DNA from 2 places in the Streptomyces sp. NPDC001599 genome. Region 2 is predicted to be linked to the other one. Evidence: riboswitches for the same ligand, from Rfam matches in the RefSeq annotation. Region 2 holds a riboswitch; the other holds the start of a gene.
What was found. A riboswitch is a leader RNA that binds a small molecule or an ion and turns the genes downstream of it on or off. The one in region 2 is predicted to bind glycine.
Positions count from the first base shown of each region.

Region 1 (10,185 bases), on a different contig from region 2:
AAGGGGTCCACCGTCACCACGGCCCGTGACCACTCCCGTGGCGCCCGTGCGCTGAAGCGGGCGGTGATCTCCGCGCTGCAGGCCAGCGCCATCGACGTACGCGACCTGGAGAACGTACCGCTGCCCGTGGCGCGGCAGCAGACCGCGCGGGGCAGTGCCGGCGGGATCATGATCCGGACCACCCTGGGAGTGCCGGACTCCGTCGACATCATGTTCTTCGACGGTCAGGGCGCCGACCTGTCGCAGGGCAGCCAGCGGAAGCTGGACCGGGTGTTCGCGCGCCAGGAGTACCGGCGGGCGTTCCCCGGCGAGATCGGTGACCTGCACTTCCCGTCCAGCGTGTTCGACTCGTACACCGGGTCACTGCTGCGCAACGTCGACATCACCGGTATCGCGGAGTCCGGGCTCAAGGTGGTCGTCGACGCCTCCAACGGCAGCTCGGGGCTGGTGCTGCCGAGCCTGCTCGGGAAACTCGGCGTCGACTCGCTGACCATCAACCCCGGCCTCGACGAGGCCAGGCCCACCGAGTCGGCCGACATGCGGCGGTCCGGTCTGGTGCGCCTCGGGGAGATCGTGGCGTCCTCGCGGGCCGCGTTCGGCGTGCGGTTCGACCCCGTCGGTGAACGGCTGTCGCTCGTCGACGAGAAGGGCCGCATCATCGAGGACGACCGGGCGCTGCTGGTGATGCTGGACCTGATCGCGGCCGAGCGGCGCAGCGGCCGGGTGGCGCTCCCGGTGACGACCACCAGGATCGCCGAGCAGGTCGCCGCGTACCACGGCACGCAGGTCGAGTGGACGACCACCTCACCGGACGACCTGACCCGGGTGGGGGGCGAGGAAGGCGCGATCTTCGGCGGAGACGGCAAGGGCGGCTTCATCGTCCCCGAGTTCAGCAGTGTGTACGACGGCACGGCGGCCTTCGTCCGGCTGATCGGGCTGGTCGCGCGCACGCAGCTCACGCTGAGCCAGATCGACGCGCGGATTCCGCGGGCGCACGTCCTGAAGCGCGATCTGGCCACTCCGTGGGCGGTCAAGGGCCTGGTGATGAGGCGGGTCGTCGAGGCGGCCGGAGACCGGTTCGTGGACACCACGGACGGGGTGCGGGTGGTCGAGACCGACGGGCGCTGGGTGATGGTCCTGCCCGACCCCGCGGAGGCGGTCACCCATCTGTGGGCGGAGGGCCCCGACGACGCCTCCGCGCAGGCGCTGCTGGACGAGTGGGCCGCAGTGGTGGACAGCGCGGGCCGCTGAGAACACACCGCACGCGCGCGTGCCGGACAAGTGTCCCCAAGGGGGCCGGTCCGGCACGCCGGTGGGGCCGTTCGGAGGTAGTGGCGGCGGCGTGCGACGATGTGCGGCATGCCGCAGCCACCCCCCGTTCGGAGCAAACCCACGCGGCCCGCGCGCCTGGACGCGTCCATGTCGCTGCTCACGAACGTCATGGACCACAGCCTCGACGACGGATACGCCGAGGCCGCCGCGCGGAAGAAGGCCGACGGCAGTGGGGGCATGCCCAAGACGCTGCGTGCCAAGCTGGGCCTGGCGGCCGGTCTGGTGCTCGCCGCCCTGGTCGTGACGGTCGGGGCGGCCCAGGCACGGGTCGCCGCTCCCGGCGTCGCCAAGGAGCGTGAAGAGCTGGTCGACCGCATAGAGGGGGAGACCTCGGCGGCCGACGAGCTGGAGAAGAGCGTCGACGAGCTGCGCGACGACGTGGACGCCCGCCGGCGCGAGGCGCTGGAGAAGAGCGGTGACGGCGACCGGTCCGACCTGGTGGGGATCCTGTCGGGCGCGGTGGAAGTGCACGGCCCCGGCGTGAAGCTCGTGGTGAACGACGCCAAGGACGTCGGCGGCACGGGCGCCGACGGGCAGCCGCGCGGCACCTCCGGGTTCTCCGACACCGGACGGGTACGGGACCGGGACATGCAGCGCGTGGTGAACGGGTTGTGGGAGTCGGGCGCCGAGGCGATCTCCATCAACGGACAGCGGCTGACCGCGCTGTCGGCGATCAGGGCCGCCGGTGACGCGATACTGGTCGACAACAGGCCGTTGGTGCCGCCGTACACGGTGCTCGCGGTGGGGGACGGCGAGCGGCTGAGCAGGGGCTTCCAGGACAGCGCGGACGGGCTGTACCTGCATGCCCTGGAGGAGAGCTACGGCATCCGGACCGCCATCTCCGTCGCGGACGACCTCAAGCTGCCGGCCGCACCGAGTGTGATCGTACGTACAGCACAGCCGATAACCGAGAAGGGCACATCGTGATCGCCGTACTGGGCCTCGTCGTGGGAGTCGTGGCCGGATTGCTGGTCCGGCCCGAGGTGCCGGCGGCCGTGGAGCCGTATCTGCCGATCGCCGTCGTGGCGGCGCTGGACGCCGTGTTCGGCGGGCTGAGGGCCATGCTCGACGGCATCTTCGACGACAAGGTCTTCGTGGTGTCGTTCCTGTCGAACGTGGTCGTGGCCGCACTGATCGTGTTCCTGGGCGACAAGTTGGGCGTCGGAGCCCAGCTGTCCACCGGGGTCGTGGTGGTCCTCGGCATCCGTATCTTCTCCAACGCCGCGGCGATCCGACGCCACGTCTTCCGGGCGTGAGGCGGATGAGCGACGACGAGCAGCCCGCGAACAGGCTGCGCAAGGAACTGCCGGACGAGGTGCCGCCGTCGCGGTCCACGTCGGCGGACGACCCCGCGGGCGGCGTCCCGGGTCCCGCGCAGGGGGAGCGCGACGGAGTGACCGGCAGGCAGCGGCTCCTGAAGGGGCTGTGGCCGCCGCGCCTGACGCGGGCCCAACTGATCGTCGCCCTGCTCCTGTTCGGGCTCGGATTCGGCCTCGCGGTGCAGGTGGCGTCCAACAGTGACAGCGACAGCGCGTTGCGGGGCGCCCGCCAGGAGGATCTGGTTCGCATCCTCGATGAACTGGACGACCGTACTCAGCGTCTTGAAGACGAGAAACAGGGCCTCGAGAAGCAGCGCGACGAGCTGGAGAACAGCTCCGACCAGGCGGAGGAGGCCCGCAAGCAGACGCTCGAGAAGGAGCGGCAACTGGGCATCCTCGCGGGCACCGTGGCCGCGCAGGGGCCCGGTATCACGGTGACCATCGAGGACACGAAGGGGACGGTCGAGGCGGACATGCTGCTCGACGCCATCCAGGAGCTGCGCGCGGCGGGTGCGGAGGCGATCCAGGTGAACGGTGTACGGGTGGTGGCCGGCACGTACCTCGCGGACGCCGACAGCTCCGTCAGCGTCGACGGGAACAAGATCAACGCGCCGTATCGTTTCCAGGTCATCGGCAAGCCGCAGGACCTCGAACCGGCTCTCAACATTCCTGGAGGAGTGGTGCAGACTCTGGAGAAGGAACAGGCCACCGTTACTGTTGAGCGGTCGAGCAAGATCGTCGTGGACGCCTTGCGAGCGGCGGAGCGGCCTGACTACGCTCGGTCGTCCTCCCAGTGAACCGGCGGTGCATGGGGGGTGTCCGGCGAGGGCATGAGGTTGCGGGGGGTCGGCGCACCGATTGGGTGGTGCGTGGTGGAAACTGTCTGGTGGAGACGGACGTTGTGAAGGTGTCCGGGTCGGCCAGTGCGTTCAGTAAGGGTTCGTCCTGCCCCACGGGCGGGTCTGTTTCGGTCAAGGGGAATCGCCCGTGAAGTTGTTTGCGAAGTTGTTCGGCAAGAGCGCGCGAGAGGGCAGCGGCGACAACGCGACCGCCCGCCATCGCGCACAGCCCGACGAGGGCCGACGCCCGATGTACCGGGACCAGGTGGGTGGTCCGGGCGCGCCGTCTGTTGACCCTGCTCAGTCCGGCGGCATAGGTTTCGGCCAGCCCTCGGCCCCGGGTGCGGGTGGAGGGTTCACCCCCGACCCGTACGCGTCGAACGCCCCGGCGGGGCAGTCGCGGCAGGAGGATCCGTCCATGTCGGCCCTGGTCTGTACGAGGTGCGGCAACCGCAACGCGGAGAACAGCCGTTTCTGCTCCAACTGCGGTGCTCCCCTGCGGCCCGGCGCGGTCCCGGAGCGTGCCTCCGAGACGACCTCCACGATCTCCATCTCCGGTCTGGAGGCCTACGACGCCGAGGTCACCGGCCAGACGGCGATGCCGGCGCTCTCTCCCGAGGCGCAGGCGGCCGTGGACGCGCTGCCGCTGGGCTCCGCCCTCCTGGTCGTGCGCCGCGGCCCGAACTCGGGCAGCCGCTTCCTGCTGGACGGCGAGCTGACCACCGCCGGGCGTCATCCGCAGAGCGACATCTTCCTGGACGACGTGACGGTCTCGCGCCGGCACGTGGAGTTCCGCCGCAGCCCGGACGGTTCCTTCACGGTCGCCGACGTCGGCAGCCTGAACGGCACGTATGTCAACCGGGAGCGCATCGACCAGGTCGCCCTGTCCAACGGTGACGAGGTGCAGATCGGCAAGTACCGGCTGGTGTTCTACGCGAGCCAGCGGGGTTACTGACCCGCCCCCGGGCCGTCCGCCCGGGGAACCTCCAGGGAAGGTCCATGTCTCAAACACCGAGCGGCGGTGCCGGGCCAGGCGCCGCCGCCACGGACAGTGGGCTGATGAGCATCGGCGCAGTGCTGAACGCGCTGCGTGACGAGTTCCCCGACATCACCATCTCCAAGATCCGTTTCCTGGAGTCGGAGGGTCTCGTCGAGCCGCGGCGGACCCCGGCCGGGTATCGCAAGTTCAGCGCGCACGACGTCGAACGCCTCGGCCAGGTGCTACGCATGCAGCGGGACCACTATCTGCCGCTCAAGGTGATCCGTGAGCACCTGGACGCCGTGGAGCGCGGTGAGGCCGTGGCGCTGCCGCGGGTCGGCCGGCAGCGGGACGGGGAGGCCGCCGCGACCGAGCCCGCCGAGAGCCCGACGGTGGCCCGGATCGGCCGGGACGAGCTGCTCGCCACGGCCGGGATCGGCGAGCAGGAGCTGAAGGAGTGGGAGTCGTACGGACTGCTCGCCCCGCTGCCCGACGGGGCGTACGACGCCGAGGCGGTCACCGTGGCGTCGCTGGTGGTGCAGCTGGGGCGCTTCGGCATCGAACCGCGGCACCTGCGGGTGATGAAGGCCGCCGCCGACCGCGAGGCCGGGCTCGTCGACCAGGTGGTGGCGCCGCTGAAGCGCCACCGCAACCCCCAGACCAGGGCACACGCGGAAGCCCGTACCAAGGAGCTGGCGGGACTCGCGGTGAGACTGCACGCGGCGCTGGTGCAGACCGCTCTGGGCGTGCGGCTGCCCTGAAACGGGCGGGCCGGGGACCCGGATCGCCCACCCGATCCCGGCCCGACTACCCAAACGTCCCGGGCACGGCCTAGGGTTGCTGTGTGAACGAGCTCGATGTCGTAGGTGTCCGGGTCGAGATGCCCTCCAACCAGCCGATCGTGCTGCTGCGCGAGGTGGGCGGCGACCGTTACCTTCCCATCTGGATCGGACCTGGGGAAGCGACGGCGATCGCCTTCGCCCAGCAGGGCATGGCGCCCGCACGGCCGCTGACCCACGACCTGTTCAAGGACGTGCTGGAAGCCGTCGGCCAGGAGCTCACGGAAGTGCGCATCACCGACCTGCGTGACGGGGTCTTCTACGCCGAGCTGGTCTTCGCGAGCGGAGTCGAGGTCAGTGCCAGGCCGTCCGACGCCATAGCGCTGGCCCTGCGCACCGGTACGCCGATCTACGGCAGCGACACGGTCCTCGACGACGCCGGTATCGCCATTCCGGACGAGGAGGAGGACGAGGTGGAGAAGTTCCGCGAGTTCCTCGACCAGATCTCGCCCGAGGACTTCGGGACCAGCAATCAGTGAGACGCGGGCCCGTCGGGGCACATCCGGCTAGCCTTTCCCGGGATTGGACACGGGAAACCACTCGTAGGGTGATTATCACTCGGCGTGCCGAGTGTGGCGATCGTTGACGCACCCTTGGTGACTGCCTACCTTCGAGGAGGCAGGTCAAGGACGGAGGTCGGCGTGAGAATCAGCGGCGACGGTACGGTTGGGGGTGGCCCCGGGCACAGCCTCGGGGCAGGCGGTCCGTACCCTCCCCCGGGCTCCCGGCTTCGCGCAGGCGCGGGCCACGCCCAGCACGGTGTTGCGGCCGATCCCGGTCCGCAGCCACCGGCAGCCGTGCCGACCAGCGGAGGGGCGACGTCCATGGCGTCCGAGCAGATCGGCTACCGCGGGCCGACGGCCTGCGCGGCCGCCGGCATCACCTACCGGCAACTCGACTACTGGGCCCGCACGGGCCTCGTCGAGCCCAGCGTGCGGCCCGCGCACGGATCCGGGACGCAGCGCCTGTACAGCTTCCGCGACGTGGTCGTGCTGAAGATCGTCAAGCGCTTCCTCGACACCGGTGTGTCCCTGCAGAACATCCGCTCCGCCGTCCAGCACCTCAGGGAGCGCGGCTTCCGGGACCTGGAGCGGATGACGCTGATGAGCGACGGCGCCACCGTCTACGAGTGCACGTCTCCCGACGAGGTGCACGCCCTGCTCCAGGGCGGTCAGGGCGTCTTCGGGATCGCCGTCGGCGTGGTGTGGCGGGACGTGGAGAGCGCGCTGTCCCAGCTGCACGGCGAGCGGATCGACACGGGGGAGACCCTGGTGGGGCACAATCCGGCCGACGAGCTGGCCCGGCGGCGCAACAACCGGGCGGTCTGACCCCGCCGCGCCCCGGAGCCGTCCGATGACGGCATTGTCAGTGGCGTAGGGCAGCATCGGAGATGTGAGAACCGCGCCCACGATCCTGCATCTCGACATGGATGCCTTCTTCGCCTCGGTGGAGCAGGCGTCCAAGCCGAGCCTGCGCGGGAAGGCGGTCGTGGTGGGCGGCCTCGGACCACGCGGTGTGGTCGCCACCTGCTCGTACGAGGCGCGGGTGTTCGGGGTGCACTCCGCGATGCCGATGGGCCAGGCCCGCAGGCTCGCGCCGCATGCCGCCTACCTCGTGCCGCGCTTCGAGCTCTACCGGTCGATCAGCGAGCAGGTGATGCGCCTGCTGCGGGAGCTGTCGCCGCTGGTGGAGCCGCTGAGCCTGGACGAGGCCTTCGTGGACCTGGACGCGGGCGGGGCGGCCCGGGACGCGGAGTCGGCGCGAGTGGCCGGGGCGAAGCTGCGCACGGACATCCGCACCGTCACCGGCCTCACCGGGTCCGTGGGCCTCGCCGCCTCCAAGATGCTCGCCAAGATCGCCTCGGAGGCGGCCAAGCCCGACGGACTGGTGCTCATCCCGCCGGGGACCGAGCGGGCCATGCTGGAGCCGATGACGGTGCGGACGCTGCCCGGGGTGGGACCGGCCACGGGCGACCACCTGCGGCGGGCCGGGATCACCACGGTCGGCGAGATCGCCGAGGCGGGCGAGGACGAGCTGGTGCGGCTGCTGGGCAAGGCGCACGGCCACGCCCTGTACGCCATGGCGCTGGCGCGGGACGAGCGTCCGGTGGTGGCCGAGCGGGAGACCAAGTCGGTGTCGGTCGAGGACACCTACGACGTGGACATCCACGACCGGGTGCGGGTCGGCGTCGAGGTGGGGCGGCTGGCGGACCGCTGCGTGCGGCGGCTGCGCGCCTCCGGTCTGTCCGGGCGGACCATCGTGCTCAAGGTGCGCAGATACGACTTCTCCACGCTGACCCGATCCGAGACCCTGCGCGGGCCCACCGACGACCCCGCCGTGGTGCGTGAGGCGGCGGCCAGACTGCTGGACTCGGTGGACACCACGGGTGGCGTGCGGCTGCTCGGTGTGGGGGTCAGCGGGCTCGCCGACTACACGCAGGAGGACCTGTTCGCCCAGGCTGCGGGAGACCGGGCCGAGGAATCGGCCGAGCAGCCCGAGATTGGGCCCGCCGAGGAGCACAGACCCTCGCCCGCCGAGCGGCGGTGGCCGGCGGGGCACGACGTGCGGCACACGGAGCTGGGGCACGGCTGGGTGCAGGGCAGCGGTCTCGGGCGGGTCACCGTGCGGTTCGAGACGCCGTACTCGGAGGTCGGGCGGGTGCGGACCTTCGCGGTGGACGACCCGGAGCTGACGCCCGCGGATCCGCTGCCGCTGGTCGCCGACGCGGAGGGCGGGAGGGGTCAGCCCTCGTCGGGGCCCTTGCCCTTGCCGGCCAGCTTGCCGAAGTCGTGGTCGGGCGGCGGGGGAGCGGCCGCCACGTCCAGGCCGTAGTGGTGGTAGAGCTGGAGTTCCTGTTCCGGCGAGAGGTGGCGGCCGACGCCGAAGTCGGGCGCCTCCTTGATCAGCGCCCGGTCGAAGGGCACGCGCAGGCTGCCGTCGACCAGCTCGCTGGGCTCCAGCGGGACGAAGGCGTCCCTGCTGAAGAGACCGGTTCGTATCGCCGCCCACTCGGGGACGCCGGTGGCATCGTCGAGGTAGACCTCGTCCACGGTGCCGATCCTGGTGCCGTCGCGGTCGAACGCCTTGCGGCCGATCAGGTTCCGCGGATCGATGTCAGTACGCACGGGGCCCTCCACTTGATCGCACCACTGGGCCGGACTGGGGTCGCACACCAGCCGCCTAATCATCCGTAAGTACTACAAAAGGGCACAAGTGCCCGGTCGGCCACTCGAAGTCCGTGCGGCGACCTCGCTGGTACGCTGGCAAACGGCTGCTGACCCCGCGCGGGAGAGTCCTCCGGACACCACCGGAGGCGCCGAAGGAGCAAATCCTCCCCGGAATCTCTCAGGCTCACGTACCGCACGGACGAGGTCACTCTGGAAAGCAGGGCGGGTGTCGACGGCTTCCGCTCTCACCGACGGTGAAAGCCGGGAGAGCCCCAGGGCTCGCCCGGTGAAGCTCTCAGGTTGAGATGACAGAGGGGGAGGCCGTCCGGGTACCCGCGCCGTGGTGCCCCTCGAAGGTCGTCAGACCAGGAGGCCTCCGCAATGACCGCCCATCGCACTCCGCTCTCCGAACTCGAACAGGCCATGCCCTTCGAGCAGCGCCACATCGGCCCCGACCACGAGGCCCGGGCCAAGATGCTCGCGCAGGTCGGCTACGGTTCGCTCGACGAACTGACGGCCGCCGCGGTGCCGGATGTGATCAAGAACGCCGACGCGCTGGACCTGCCGGGCGCGCGCTCCGAGGCCGAGGTGCTGGCCGAGCTCCGCTCGCTGGCCGACCGCAACCAGGTCCTCGACTCCATGATCGGCCTCGGCTACTACGGCACCTTCACCCCGCCGGTGATCCTGCGCAACGTCATGGAGAACCCGTCCTGGTACACGGCGTACACGCCCTACCAGCCGGAGATCTCCCAGGGCCGTCTCGAAGCCCTGCTGAACTTCCAGACGATGGTCGCCGAGCTGACCGGCCTGCCCACCTCCGGCGCCTCGCTGCTCGACGAGGGCACCGCCGCCGCCGAGGCGATGGCGCTGTCCCGGCGCATGGGCAAGAACAAGAAGGGCCTGTTCCTCGTCGACGCGGACGCCCTGCCGCAGACCGTCGCCGTGATACAGACCCGCGCCGAGCCGACCGGCGTCGAGGTCGTCGTCGCCGACCTGAGCGAGGGCATCCCGGCCGAGGTCGCCGAGCGGGAGATCAACGGCGTCCTGATCCAGTACCCGGGCGCCTCCGGAGCCGTCCGCGACATCAAGCCGGTGATCGACCGGGCGCACGAGCTCGGCGCGCTCGTCACCGTCGCCGCCGACCTGCTCGCCCTCACCCTTCTCACCTCGCCCGGCGAGCTGGGCGCGGACATCGCCGTGGGCACCACCCAGCGCTTCGGCGTGCCGATGGGCTTCGGCGGACCGCACGCCGGTTACATGGCGGTGCACGAGAAGTTCGCCCGCAGCCTCCCCGGCCGCCTGGTCGGCGTCTCCGTGGACGCCGACGGCAACAAGGCCTACCGCCTGGCCCTGCAGACCCGCGAGCAGCACATCCGCCGCGAGAAGGCCACCAGCAACATCTGCACCGCGCAGGTGCTGCTCGCCGTCATGGCCGGCATGTACGCCGTCTACCACGGCCCCGAGGGCCTGCGGGCCATCGCGCGGCGCACTCACCGGTACGCCACGATCACCGCCGCCGGCCTCGCCGCGGGCGGCGTCGAGATCGTCCACGGCGCCTACTTCGACACCGTCACCGCGCGGGTGCCCGGCCGGGCCGCCGGGATCGTGCACGCCGCCCGGGAGAACGGCATCAACCTGCGGCTCGTCGACGCCGACCACGTGTCGTTCGCCTGCGACGAGACCACCACGCGCGCCCAGGTCGGCGGCGTG
Region 1 is NZ_JBIAVA010000009.1:2,171-12,355, forward strand. It holds gene ACFYZ3_RS22665 (mannose-1-phosphate guanyltransferase) at 1-1,251, shown strand, start outside; gene ACFYZ3_RS22670 (DUF881 domain-containing protein) at 1,351-2,259, shown strand; gene ACFYZ3_RS22675 (small basic family protein) at 2,256-2,588, shown strand; gene ACFYZ3_RS22680 (DUF881 domain-containing protein) at 2,594-3,448, shown strand; gene ACFYZ3_RS22685 (FHA domain-containing protein) at 3,597-4,445, shown strand; gene ACFYZ3_RS22690 (MerR family transcriptional regulator) at 4,490-5,230, shown strand; gene ACFYZ3_RS22695 (bifunctional nuclease family protein) at 5,314-5,787, shown strand; gene ACFYZ3_RS22700 (MerR family transcriptional regulator) at 5,950-6,636, shown strand; gene ACFYZ3_RS22705 (DNA polymerase IV) at 6,701-8,140, shown strand; gene ACFYZ3_RS22710 (PRC-barrel domain-containing protein) at 8,050-8,433, opposite strand; glycine riboswitch at 8,584-8,679, shown strand; gene gcvP (aminomethyl-transferring glycine dehydrogenase) at 8,857-10,185, shown strand, end outside.
Region 1: it holds a riboswitch for glycine, as region 2 does, so the genes downstream of both, gcvP (aminomethyl-transferring glycine dehydrogenase) here and gcvT (glycine cleavage system aminomethyltransferase GcvT) in region 2, are expected to answer to the same signal.

Region 2 (10,185 bases):
AGGTCCCGGATGAGGTCGAGGATCTGCGCCTGGACGGTGACGTCCAGGGCGGTGGTCGGCTCGTCCGCGATCAGCAGCTCGGGGTTGTTCACCAGCGACATCGCGATCATCGCGCGCTGGCGCATACCGCCGGAGAACTCGTGCGGGTAGCTGTCCACCCGCTTGTCCGGCTGCGGGATGCCGACCCGGTCGAGCATCTCGACCGCGCGGCGCTTGGCGGTCTTCTTGTCCACCTTGTGGTGGATGCGGTACGCCTCCACGATCTGCTGGCCGATCGTGTAGTACGGGTGCAGCGCGGACAGCGGGTCCTGGAAGATCATCGCCATCTCCCGGCCGCGCAGCTTGCGCACGTGGTCGGGGTCGGCGGACAGCAGCTCGGTGCCGTCCAGCCAGATCTCGCCGGATATCCGGGCCTTGCGCTTGCCGTACTGGCCGGCGGTGTGCAGGCCCATGATGCCGAGCGAGGTCACCGACTTGCCGGAGCCGGACTCTCCCACGATGCCGAGGGTCTTGCCCTTCTCCAGCTGGAAGGAGAGCCCGTCCACGGACTTGACCAGGCCGTCGTCGGTCGGGAAGTGGACCTTGAGGTCGCGGACTTCCAGGAAGGCGGTCGGCGCGGGCGAGCTGCCGGTGGGCTCGCCCACCGCTGCCCCGCTCTTGCTCAGTTCGGTCATGCGAGCCTCACTCGGGGGTCGATCACGGCGTACAGGATGTCCACCACGAGGTTGGCGATCAGCACCGCGAGAGACGTGATCAGGACGACACCCAGGATGAAGGGCAGGTCGTGGTTCTTGATCGCGTCCAGCACCTTCTGGCCGAGGCCGGGAAGGCTGAACGTGGTCTCGGTCAGGATAGCGCCGCCCATCAGGGCGCCGAGGTCCATGCCGAGCATGGTGAGCAGGGGGGTCAGGGTCGATCGCATCGCGTGCTTGCTGATGACGACCTGTTCCTTGAGGCCCTTGGCCCGCGCGGTGCGGATGTAGTCCTCGCCGAGGATCTCCAGCATGGTGGCGCGGGTGATCCGGGCGTACATCGCGGCGTACAGGAAGGCCAGGGTGATCCAGGGCAGGATCATGCCGCCGAGCCATCCGGTGAGGCTGTCCTCGAGCGGTACGAACTCACCGTCGATCCAGCCGAGACCGTAGGAGAAGATCGCCAGGCTCAGCAGACCGGTGAAGTAGATGGGGAGGGAGACACCCGCCAGGGCGACGACCATCGCGCCGCGGTCCCACAGCGTGCCGCGCTTGAGGGCGGAGAGCACACCGGCGGCCACGCCGAAGATCAGCCACAGCACGGCGGCACCGAGCGCGAGAGCCAGGGTCACCGGGAAACGCTCGGTCAGCACCGGCCAGACCGACTGCTCGGTCTTGAAGGAGTAGCCGAAGCAGGGCGCGGCGCATTGGGTCACGTCGCCGCCGGCCGCGTAGGTGCGACCCGCGAAGATGCCCTTGAAGAACTCCCAGGCCTGGACGAAGACCGGGTCACCCAGACCCAGCTTCTCCCGCACACCCTCGACGGCGGCGGGGTCCGCCTGCTTGCCGACGAAGTTCAGGGCGATGTCGACCCCGGCCCACTTGGGGACGAGGAAGAAGATGCAGAAGACCACCAGGATGATGACCACGAGCATCACTGCGGCGGCGAACAGCCGCCTGATGAGGTAAGCGAGCACGGGTTGCGGCCCGCTGCGTCCCGCGGGCCGCCGGAGGTTTTCCGACGGCCCGCGGTCACGCCGCGCCGGCCTTCACCTGCCTTTCGTGCCGTACGGCGGGTGTACCGGTTACTTCTTCGGGTTCTTCAGACCGATGTTCACGAAGTCGTACATACCGCTGTAGGCGTCGGTGGTGTACACGTTCGCGATGTTGCTGGAGCGCCAGTTGATGAACTTCTCGAAGACGAAGGGCAGGTAGTACGCGCCCTCCATCACCTTGTGGTTGATCTCCGTGGCGATCTGCTTCTTGCCCGCGTCGTCCTTCGCGGTCAGGTAGTCACCGAAGAGCCCGTCGATCTTCGGGTCGTTGATCATCGCGAAGTTGTTGTTCGCGCTGTCGAGGATGTAGTCGCTGTGCCACAGCGGCAGACCGTAGCCCTGCACGGACGGGAAGTCCGGGCCCCAGCCCATGATGATGATGCCGTAGCCCTTCTTCTGCACGTTCGAGGGGCTGCCGATGACGCTGGCGTACTGCGAGCCGTCGTACTGGTCGATCTCGACGTCGATGCCGACCTTCTTCAGCGAGGCCTGGAGGGACTCGGCGGTGGCGACCTCGACCGGCTTGTTGTTGCGGACCGCGATGGTGGTCTTGAAGCCGTCCGGCTTGTTGCAGGCCTTCAGCTCTTCCTTGGCCTTCTCGACGTTGCCCTTCTTGTTGGCACCGGCCATCTCGTACGGGTCGTACTTCTGGCCCTCGGAGCCCGGAACGGCGGGCGGCAGCATGTTGGTGCCGATGTCGCCGCCGGCCACCGGGCCGCCGCGCGCGGTCTGGAGGGAGACGTGGTCGGCCCCGTAGAGCACGGCCTTGCGGCAGTGGATGTTGTCGAACGGCTTCACGTTCTGCGGGAACGCCGCGTACCGGATGTAACCCGAGACCGGGTTGTCCAGGTTGGCCTTGTGCTCCTTCAGGGCGGTGGTGCGGCCCTGCGGGGACAGACCGGTCTGCGCCAGGTCGATGTCGTAGTCGCCGGCGATGAGGCGGGCGTCCATGTCGTTGGCGTTGGTGAAGAACTTGATCGTGATCTTGTCCGGGTACGCCTTGCGGACCGGGTCCGACGCCTGCTTCCACTCGGTGTTGCGGACCAGGGTCAGGTCCTTGCCGGGGTTGTAGGACTCGAACTTGTACGGACCCGAGGAGAACGGGTGCAGGCCGTACTTGGACTTGGTGTCCTTGTCCTGGCGGACCGGGGACGCCGAGGTCAGCGCGAGCATCTCCTCGAAGTCCGAGTTGGCCTCCGGCAGGTGGAAGACGATCGTCTTGTCGTCGGGCGTCTCGATCGCCTTCAGACCCAGCTTGTCCTTGGACTTGTCCTTGTACGGGCCCTGGTACTCGCCCTTGGGGTCGAGCACCTCCTTGAGGTACGTCGGGCCGCCGGACAGCACGTCCTGCGCCCAGACGCGCTCGATGCCGTACTTGACGTCCTTGGAGGTGATCGGCTTGCCGTCCTCCCAGGTGACGCCGTCACGCAGGGTGTACGTGTAGGTCTTGCCGTCGGCCGAGACCTTGGCGACGTCGGTGGCGAGGTCGGGGGTGGTCTCGGCGCCGGCGGCACCCGGCTCGGTCTTGTTCGTGACCAGCTGGCGGCTGTAGTAGCGGGAGAAGTCCCACATGAAGCCGTAGTAGCCGCGCGTGGTGTCCCACGAGTCGGCGTCCTGCGTGCTGGCGAACTTCAGCGTGCCGCCCTTCTTGGCCTCGGAGGCCTGGGCGACCTTGTTGTTGGCTGCGTCGTAGCCGGCCGCGCCGTTCTTCGAACCGCCGCCGCTGTCGTCGTCGCCGCCTCCGCCGCACGCCGCCGTGGTCAGCAGCGCGGCGACCACTGCGGCAGCGGCCAAAGCCTGCTTGCGCCGCCCTGAGGTGCGTTGGGTAGTCACGATCTCGGATCCTCCGGATTAGATGAGAGACCCCGTGCAGGTGCCACGGGTCGCTTTGCGGTACGGCAGGGTCAGCGGGAGCCCTTCGGGTCCAGCGCGTCGCGCACGCCGTCACCGAAGAGGTTGAAGGCAAGAACGGTGATGAAGATCGCCACACCGGGGACCACCATGTACATGGGGTCCGACTTGTAGTAGTCGATCGCGCTCGAGAGCATCTGCCCCCAGGACGACGTGGGCGGCTTGACGCCCACGCCCAGGAAGCTGAGCGCCGCCTCGGTGAGGATGTTGGTGGGGATCATCATCGTCGTGTACACGATGATCGGCGCCACCAGGTTGGGCAGCAGTTCCTTGAAGAGGATGTAGAACCGTCCGGCACCCAGCGACCGGGCCGCCTCGACGTACTCCCGTTCGCGCATCGAGAGTGTCTGACCGCGGACCACGCGACCGATGTAGGGCCAGCCGAAGAAGCCGATGACCACGATCATCATGAGCAGGCGCACGCCCGTGCCGCTCAGTCCGAGCATGTTGTCCGGCATGACGGAGACCAGGGCGATGATGAAGAGCAGCTGCGGGAAGGCCAGCAGGCCGTCCATGACGCGGCAGATGAGGGAGTCGACCCAGCCGCCGAAGAAGCCCGCGAGGACACCGAGGACGGTGCCGAGGACCACGGCGACCATCGCGGACAGGAAGCCGACGAGCAGCGAGATGCGTGCGCCGTGGACGATGCGGGCGAAGATGTCGCGGCCGTTGACCGGCTCCACGCCGAGCCAGTGCTCGCCGCCGAGACCGCCCAGGGAACCCGTGGGGGTACCGAACAGCGGGTCGATCATGTCCTCGTTGTACGCGTTGGGATCCTGCCCGTAGAGGGAGGTGATCAAGGGCGCGAACACGGCGACCACGACGAGGACCAGCACGACGATGCCGCCCGCGAGGGCCAGCTTGTCCCGCTTCAGGCGCTCCCAGGCGATCCGGCCCAGGGAGCGCCCTTGTACCGACTTGGCCTCGGCGCCGGCGACCGCCGCTTCCTCTGCCGCACTCGGGGCCGCTTCCGCGGTCGGCTCGTGCAATGGTGCCGTCATCTGGCAGGGACCCCTCTCAACCGGCGGTAGCCGGCCCGCACTTGCCGCTGTAGCGGCGTGATCAGTCCGTCGTACAAAGAGGCGAGCATCCACCCCTTGTTGCGGGAGTCTTCAACGCTTTGGCGATCTGTAGCCAGACTTGACGGGGAATGGATGCGCAACCGTGATGCTGTTTGAGGTGTTCCGTTATCCGGACAGTGGGTAACGGGGGCCGGACACGGGCGAGTTGGGACATCAGGGACAAGATGGCGTTTTGCGTCGCCATCTACGCGCGAAGATCGCCTCTTCCGCAGGGGGTCCGCGGGGTCTGCGGACCCCGCGGCCGTCAGTACCGGCTACCGGCCGGAGGGTATCCGTACCCGCCCGCCGGCGCCTGGGCGGGGGCCGCCGCGTGGGCCTCACGGTCGTAGAACGGGCGCGCGTTGGCGCGCAGCCACAGGGCGACCGGGTCGTGGGCGTCGGTCATCGCCACCGTCGACACCGGCAGTCCGTCCGGCACCGCGCCGACGGACTGCTGCATCATCGCGCGCACCGCGTCGACGGCCGGCGGGGAGGTGTCGTACACGTCCAGGCCGATGGCGAGGTACGGCGCCCCCAGCGCCGGCTGCACCCAGGCGCGGCGCAGCGCGCGGACCGCCGGGGTGCGGTGGGCGTTCTGTGCGAGCAGGGCGTAGAACTGGGGGATCTCGATGGCCGGTTCGGACAGCCGCAGGGGCCCGGCGGGCTGGCGGTCCAGGCCGGAGGCGATGCGGCGCAGGTCGAGCCAGGGGATGCCGACGCCGCCGCCGGGGGCGTGCGGGTTGAGCCACAGTCCGTAGTGGTCCGGGTAGAGGGCGCGGGCGACCTCCAGGCCGTCGACCACTTCGTACGAACGGTTCCAGCCGCTGGCCGAGAGCTCCTGGGCGGAGGTCACGCAGGGGGCGTAGCCGTAGCCCTCGACCTCCATGTTCCCGTACTGGGCGTCCGGGGAGCCGGCCTGGCCGTGCCACAGCAGCATCCAGACCTGGCCGGAAGTGGGGGCGGCGAGGGCGCGCAGCAGGGCCTCGTAGGCGTCGTAGCGCCCGGGCGTCACCTGGCGCAGCATGTGCTCGACCTGTCCGGTCGTGGTGCCGCTGGCGCTCACGCGTATCGCCCCTTCGAGAAGTTCCCCCGGTGTTGGGACCAGCTTAAGGCTCCGCCGGGTGCGGGGGGCCTAGGGCCTGTCTGACAATTCCCGTCTGCCGTGCGACGCCATGCACGCACTCTCGCCGCACCGGCCCCAGACCCGAGTACGGCCAGTACGCGGGTCTGGGGCCGGCACACCGAGAGCACGCACCTGACGCCGCACGGCCGCCCTTCGGGCGACGACGCGAATTGTCAGACAGGCCCTAGGAGCTCGGGGCTCCTTGCCGTCCGGCGGGTGCGGCGTCACTGTGGCTGGTCGCGCCCACGCGGCGGAGCCGCACATGTCACAGCCCCGCGCCCCTTCAGGGCGCTGTCCCTGCCCGGCGCTTACAAGTCCCGGTTGTAGAAGGGCCTGACCTTCTCCCGCATCCAGTCGCAGACCGGGTCCTGGACCGCTTCCAGGAGGACCAGGTTGACCTGCCACTTCAAGGGGGACTTGGCCAGGGCTCGGCCGAGGGCGTCCAGGGGGAGGGTGCGGGCGTCGTCCTCCCAGTGGGTCAGTTCGACGCCGACGAACAGGACCGGGTCGGCGGTCTCGACGGCGGCCAGGCAGCGGCGCGCGCTGCGGACCACGCCGGTGGCGGCGAACTCGGCGGAGGCCGCGGCCAGGAAGTCCACCGGGTCGTCCTGCCAGTCCGGCTCGAAGAGGCGGACCCGGCCGCCGGAGGAGGGCCCGTCCAGCGGGGTGCGCCCGGCCCGGCACAGCTCGGCCACGGCGGGCGGCGGCAGCGGGATGCCGACCACGCCCTCCGGGTTCACCGCGATGCCGACCTGCGGGGGCAGGCCGCGGGCGAACTCCGCGGCGGGGGCGATGGTGTACGCCATGTGCGCGCCGGCGACCTGGCGCAGCTGCTCCTCCGAGCTGAACACCGGCACGTAGGCCTGGCCGTCGATCTCCAGCGAGGGCAGGTCGAGGGGGCCGCTGTGCGGGCCGCCGCCGTTCGGCAGGGGGACCCACAGGAAGCTGCGGCCCAGGACCTCCACGATCCGGCCGCCGGCCGACGGGACGCCGAGGGAGGCGGACAGCACCTCCTCCAGCTCGTTGCCGGGCCACCCGCCGTGCGGGTGGGGGTGCGCCTGTGCCGGGAAGTCCATCTGCCTACCTACCGCCTGCCTGGTACCGCCGTTCGTGGCTGAAAGGCTAACCCGTTCGGCCCTGGAGCCCTACCGTGCGTCACCCCGTGAAGGCGATCCGCCGCAGGGTGTCGGCCGCCGACCGGTCGAGGACGACCGCCGAGGAGCAGCCCGCGGGCAGGGTGCCCTCGGTCACCGCGCGCAGCAGGCGGGAGTTGGCCGTGCGGTGCCGCAGGAACGCGTACCGCGAGACGCCCCGGCCGCGCTCGCGCTGCCCTGCCAGGGCCTCGCCGGGGGCGACGTCGAGGAGCAGCAGGTGCAGGGTGCCGTCCCGGCGGCGGGCCTCGCGGGCCAGCCAGCCGCGCACCCAGGCCTGGGTGCCGCAGTCGTGCACGACGACGCCCTCGCCGGAGCGCAGCGCGCGGCGCAGTCCGGCGTAGTGGGCGAGGCGGACCAGGGGCCGGTAGAGCGCGTACGGCAGGAGGCGCGGCATGCGGCGCTCCCAGCGGTCGCGGGTGTCCTGGGAGTCGATGCGGCCGCCGCGCACGGTGCGCCGCATCAGCGTGGACTTGCCGCTGCCGGGCAGGCCGGTGATCACCACCAGGTCCCGGGGTCCGAAGAGCAGGGCGTGCGGGCTGCGGCCGTCGCGGTCCCTCAGATCGCGGACGACGGGTGCGGTCAGTGGGGCGCATGCCTCGGGGGCCGGTGCGGCGGGCTGCTTGGGCAGCGCGAGTCCCGAGGTCGTGGCGTACGCCGTGGTCCTGTTCACCGTGATCGTCCTCCCCTGGGGCGGTACACGAGTACCTCCCCGTCGAGTGTAAAGAGAAGGTAATGCGCGGGTCTCGCGTTTTCGTTCGCTTACTGCCACAAGCCGGTTACAGATCACGGTCTGCCACGGATCGCCCGGGCGTGCAATGATGGCGGCGCCAACTGCATACCGGCCGTTTGAATCCGCGCGGGAGAGTCCCCGGCCGCGCCGGGGCGCCGAAGGAGCAAGTCCCTCCCTTGAATCTCTCAGGCCCCGTTACCGCGCGGGCGAGGCACATCTGAAAAGCGGGCCGCCCCCGACGGCGGTCCCACCCAAGGTGCAAGCCCTGATCGCCGTACTCCGGTGGCCGTGGCGAACCTCTCAGGTTCCGATGACAGATGGGGAGGACCGACCTCGCCCCGTCCTGTCCTGGGAGACGACCGACCGATGAGCAGTACCGAACTGCGCCGTACCGCGCTCGATGCCACGCATCGCGCGCTGGGCGCGACGATGACCGACTTCGCCGGCTGGGACATGCCCCTGCGCTACGGCTCCGAGCGCGAGGAGCACGTCGCGGTGCGCACCCGCGCCGGTCTCTTCGACCTGTCGCACATGGGTGAGATCACCGTCACCGGGCCGCAGGCGGCCGAGCTGCTCAACTTCGCGCTGGTCGGCAACATCGGCACCGTGAAGCCGGGCCGGGCCCGCTACACCATGATCTGCCGCGAGGACGGCGGCATCCTGGACGACCTGATCGTCTACCGGCTCGGTGAGACCGAGTACATGGTCGTCGCCAACGCCTCCAACGCCCAGGTCGTGCTGGACGCGCTGACCGGGCGGGCGGCGGGCTTCGACGCCGACGTGCGCGACGACCGCGACGCGTACGCACTGCTCGCCGTGCAGGGCCCGGAGTCCCCGGGCATCCTCGCGTCGCTCACCGACGCCGACCTGGACGGCCTGAAGTACTACGCCGGTCTGCCCGGCACGGTCGCCGGTGTCCCGGCGCTGATCGCGCGCACCGGCTACACCGGCGAGGACGGCTTCGAGCTGTTCGTGAAGCCGGAGCACGCCGTCGAGCTGTGGCGGGCGCTGACCGAGGCGGGCGAGGGCGCGGGGCTGATCCCCTGCGGTCTGTCCTGCCGGGACACGCTCCGCCTGGAGGCGGGCATGCCGCTGTACGGCAACGAGCTGTCGACCGCGCTGACCCCGTTCGACGCCGGTCTGGGCCGGGTGGTGAAGTTCGAGAAGGAGGGCGACTTCGTCGGGCGCGCCGCGCTGGCCGAGGCCGCCGAGCGCGCCGCTTCCCGGCCGCCCCGCGTCCTGGTCGGTCTGGTCGCCGAGGGCCGCCGGGTCCCGCGCTCCGGGTACCAGGTCGTCGCGGGCGGCGAGGTGATCGGCGAGGTCACCTCCGGCGCCCCGTCCCCGACGCTGGGCAAGCCGATCGCCATGGCGTACGTCGACTCCGCGCACGCGGCTCCGGGCACCGAGGGCGTCGGCGTGGACATCCGGGGCAGCCACGAGCCGTACGAGGTCGTGGCGCTGCCGTTCTACAAGCGCCAGAAGTAGACAGTGGACACGGGGCACCGCCCCTCGCGGCAGCCCCCTGAGTCACTCACCCCTCCCTCGTCACCCCCTTCACCAGCCACTTCCCCGCGTACAGGAGAATTCAGGCCATGAGCAACCCCCAGCAGCTGCGCTACAGCAAGGAGCACGAGTGGCTGTCGGGCGCCGAGGACGGCGTCTCGACGGTCGGCATCACGGAGCACGCGGCCAACGCGCTCGGTGACGTCGTCTTCGTGCAGCTCCCCGAGGTCGGCGACTCGGTGACCGCGGGCGAGACCTGCGGCGAACTGGAGTCGACCAAGTCCGTCTCCGACCTGTACTCCCCCGTCTCCGGTGAGATCACCGAGGTCAACGAGGACGTCGTCAACGACCCGTCGCTGGTGAACAGCGCCCCCTTCGAGGGCGGCTGGCTGTTCAAGGTGCGGATCACGGACGAGCCGGCCGACCTGCTCTCCGCCGACGAGTACACCGCCTTCGCCGGCGCCTGAGGAGTCACGATCGCATGTCGCTTCTGAACACACCCCTGCACGAGCTGGACCCGGACGTCGCCGCCGCCGTCGACGCCGAGCTGGACCGCCAGCAGTCCACCCTCGAGATGATCGCCTCGGAGAACTTCGCCCCGGTCGCGGTCATGGAGGCCCAGGGCTCGGTCCTCACCAACAAGTACGCCGAGGGCTACCCCGGCCGCCGCTACTACGGCGGCTGCGAGCACGTCGATGTGATCGAGCAGATCGCCATCGACCGGGTCAAGGCGCTCTTCGGCGCCGAGCACGCCAACGTGCAGCCGCACTCGGGCGCCCAGGCCAACGCGGCCGCGATGTTCGCGCTGCTCAAGCCCGGCGACACCATCATGGGTCTGAACCTCGCCCACGGCGGCCACCTGACCCACGGCATGAAGATCAACTTCTCCGGCAAGCTCTACAACGTCGTGCCCTACCACGTCGGCGACGACGGCCAGGTCGACATGGCCGAGGTGG
Region 2 is NZ_JBIAVA010000025.1:34,939-45,123, reverse strand. It holds gene ACFYZ3_RS36625 (ABC transporter ATP-binding protein) at 1-674, opposite strand, end outside; gene ACFYZ3_RS36620 (ABC transporter permease) at 671-1,669, opposite strand; gene ACFYZ3_RS36615 (ABC transporter substrate-binding protein) at 1,778-3,580, opposite strand; gene ACFYZ3_RS36610 (ABC transporter permease) at 3,652-4,659, opposite strand; gene ACFYZ3_RS36605 (enhanced serine sensitivity protein SseB C-terminal domain-containing protein) at 4,985-5,782, opposite strand; gene ACFYZ3_RS36600 (enhanced serine sensitivity protein SseB) at 6,151-6,918, opposite strand; gene ACFYZ3_RS36595 (AAA family ATPase) at 6,998-7,666, opposite strand; glycine riboswitch at 7,844-7,937, shown strand; gene gcvT (glycine cleavage system aminomethyltransferase GcvT) at 8,093-9,211, shown strand; gene gcvH (glycine cleavage system protein GcvH) at 9,319-9,696, shown strand; gene glyA (serine hydroxymethyltransferase) at 9,711-10,185, shown strand, end outside.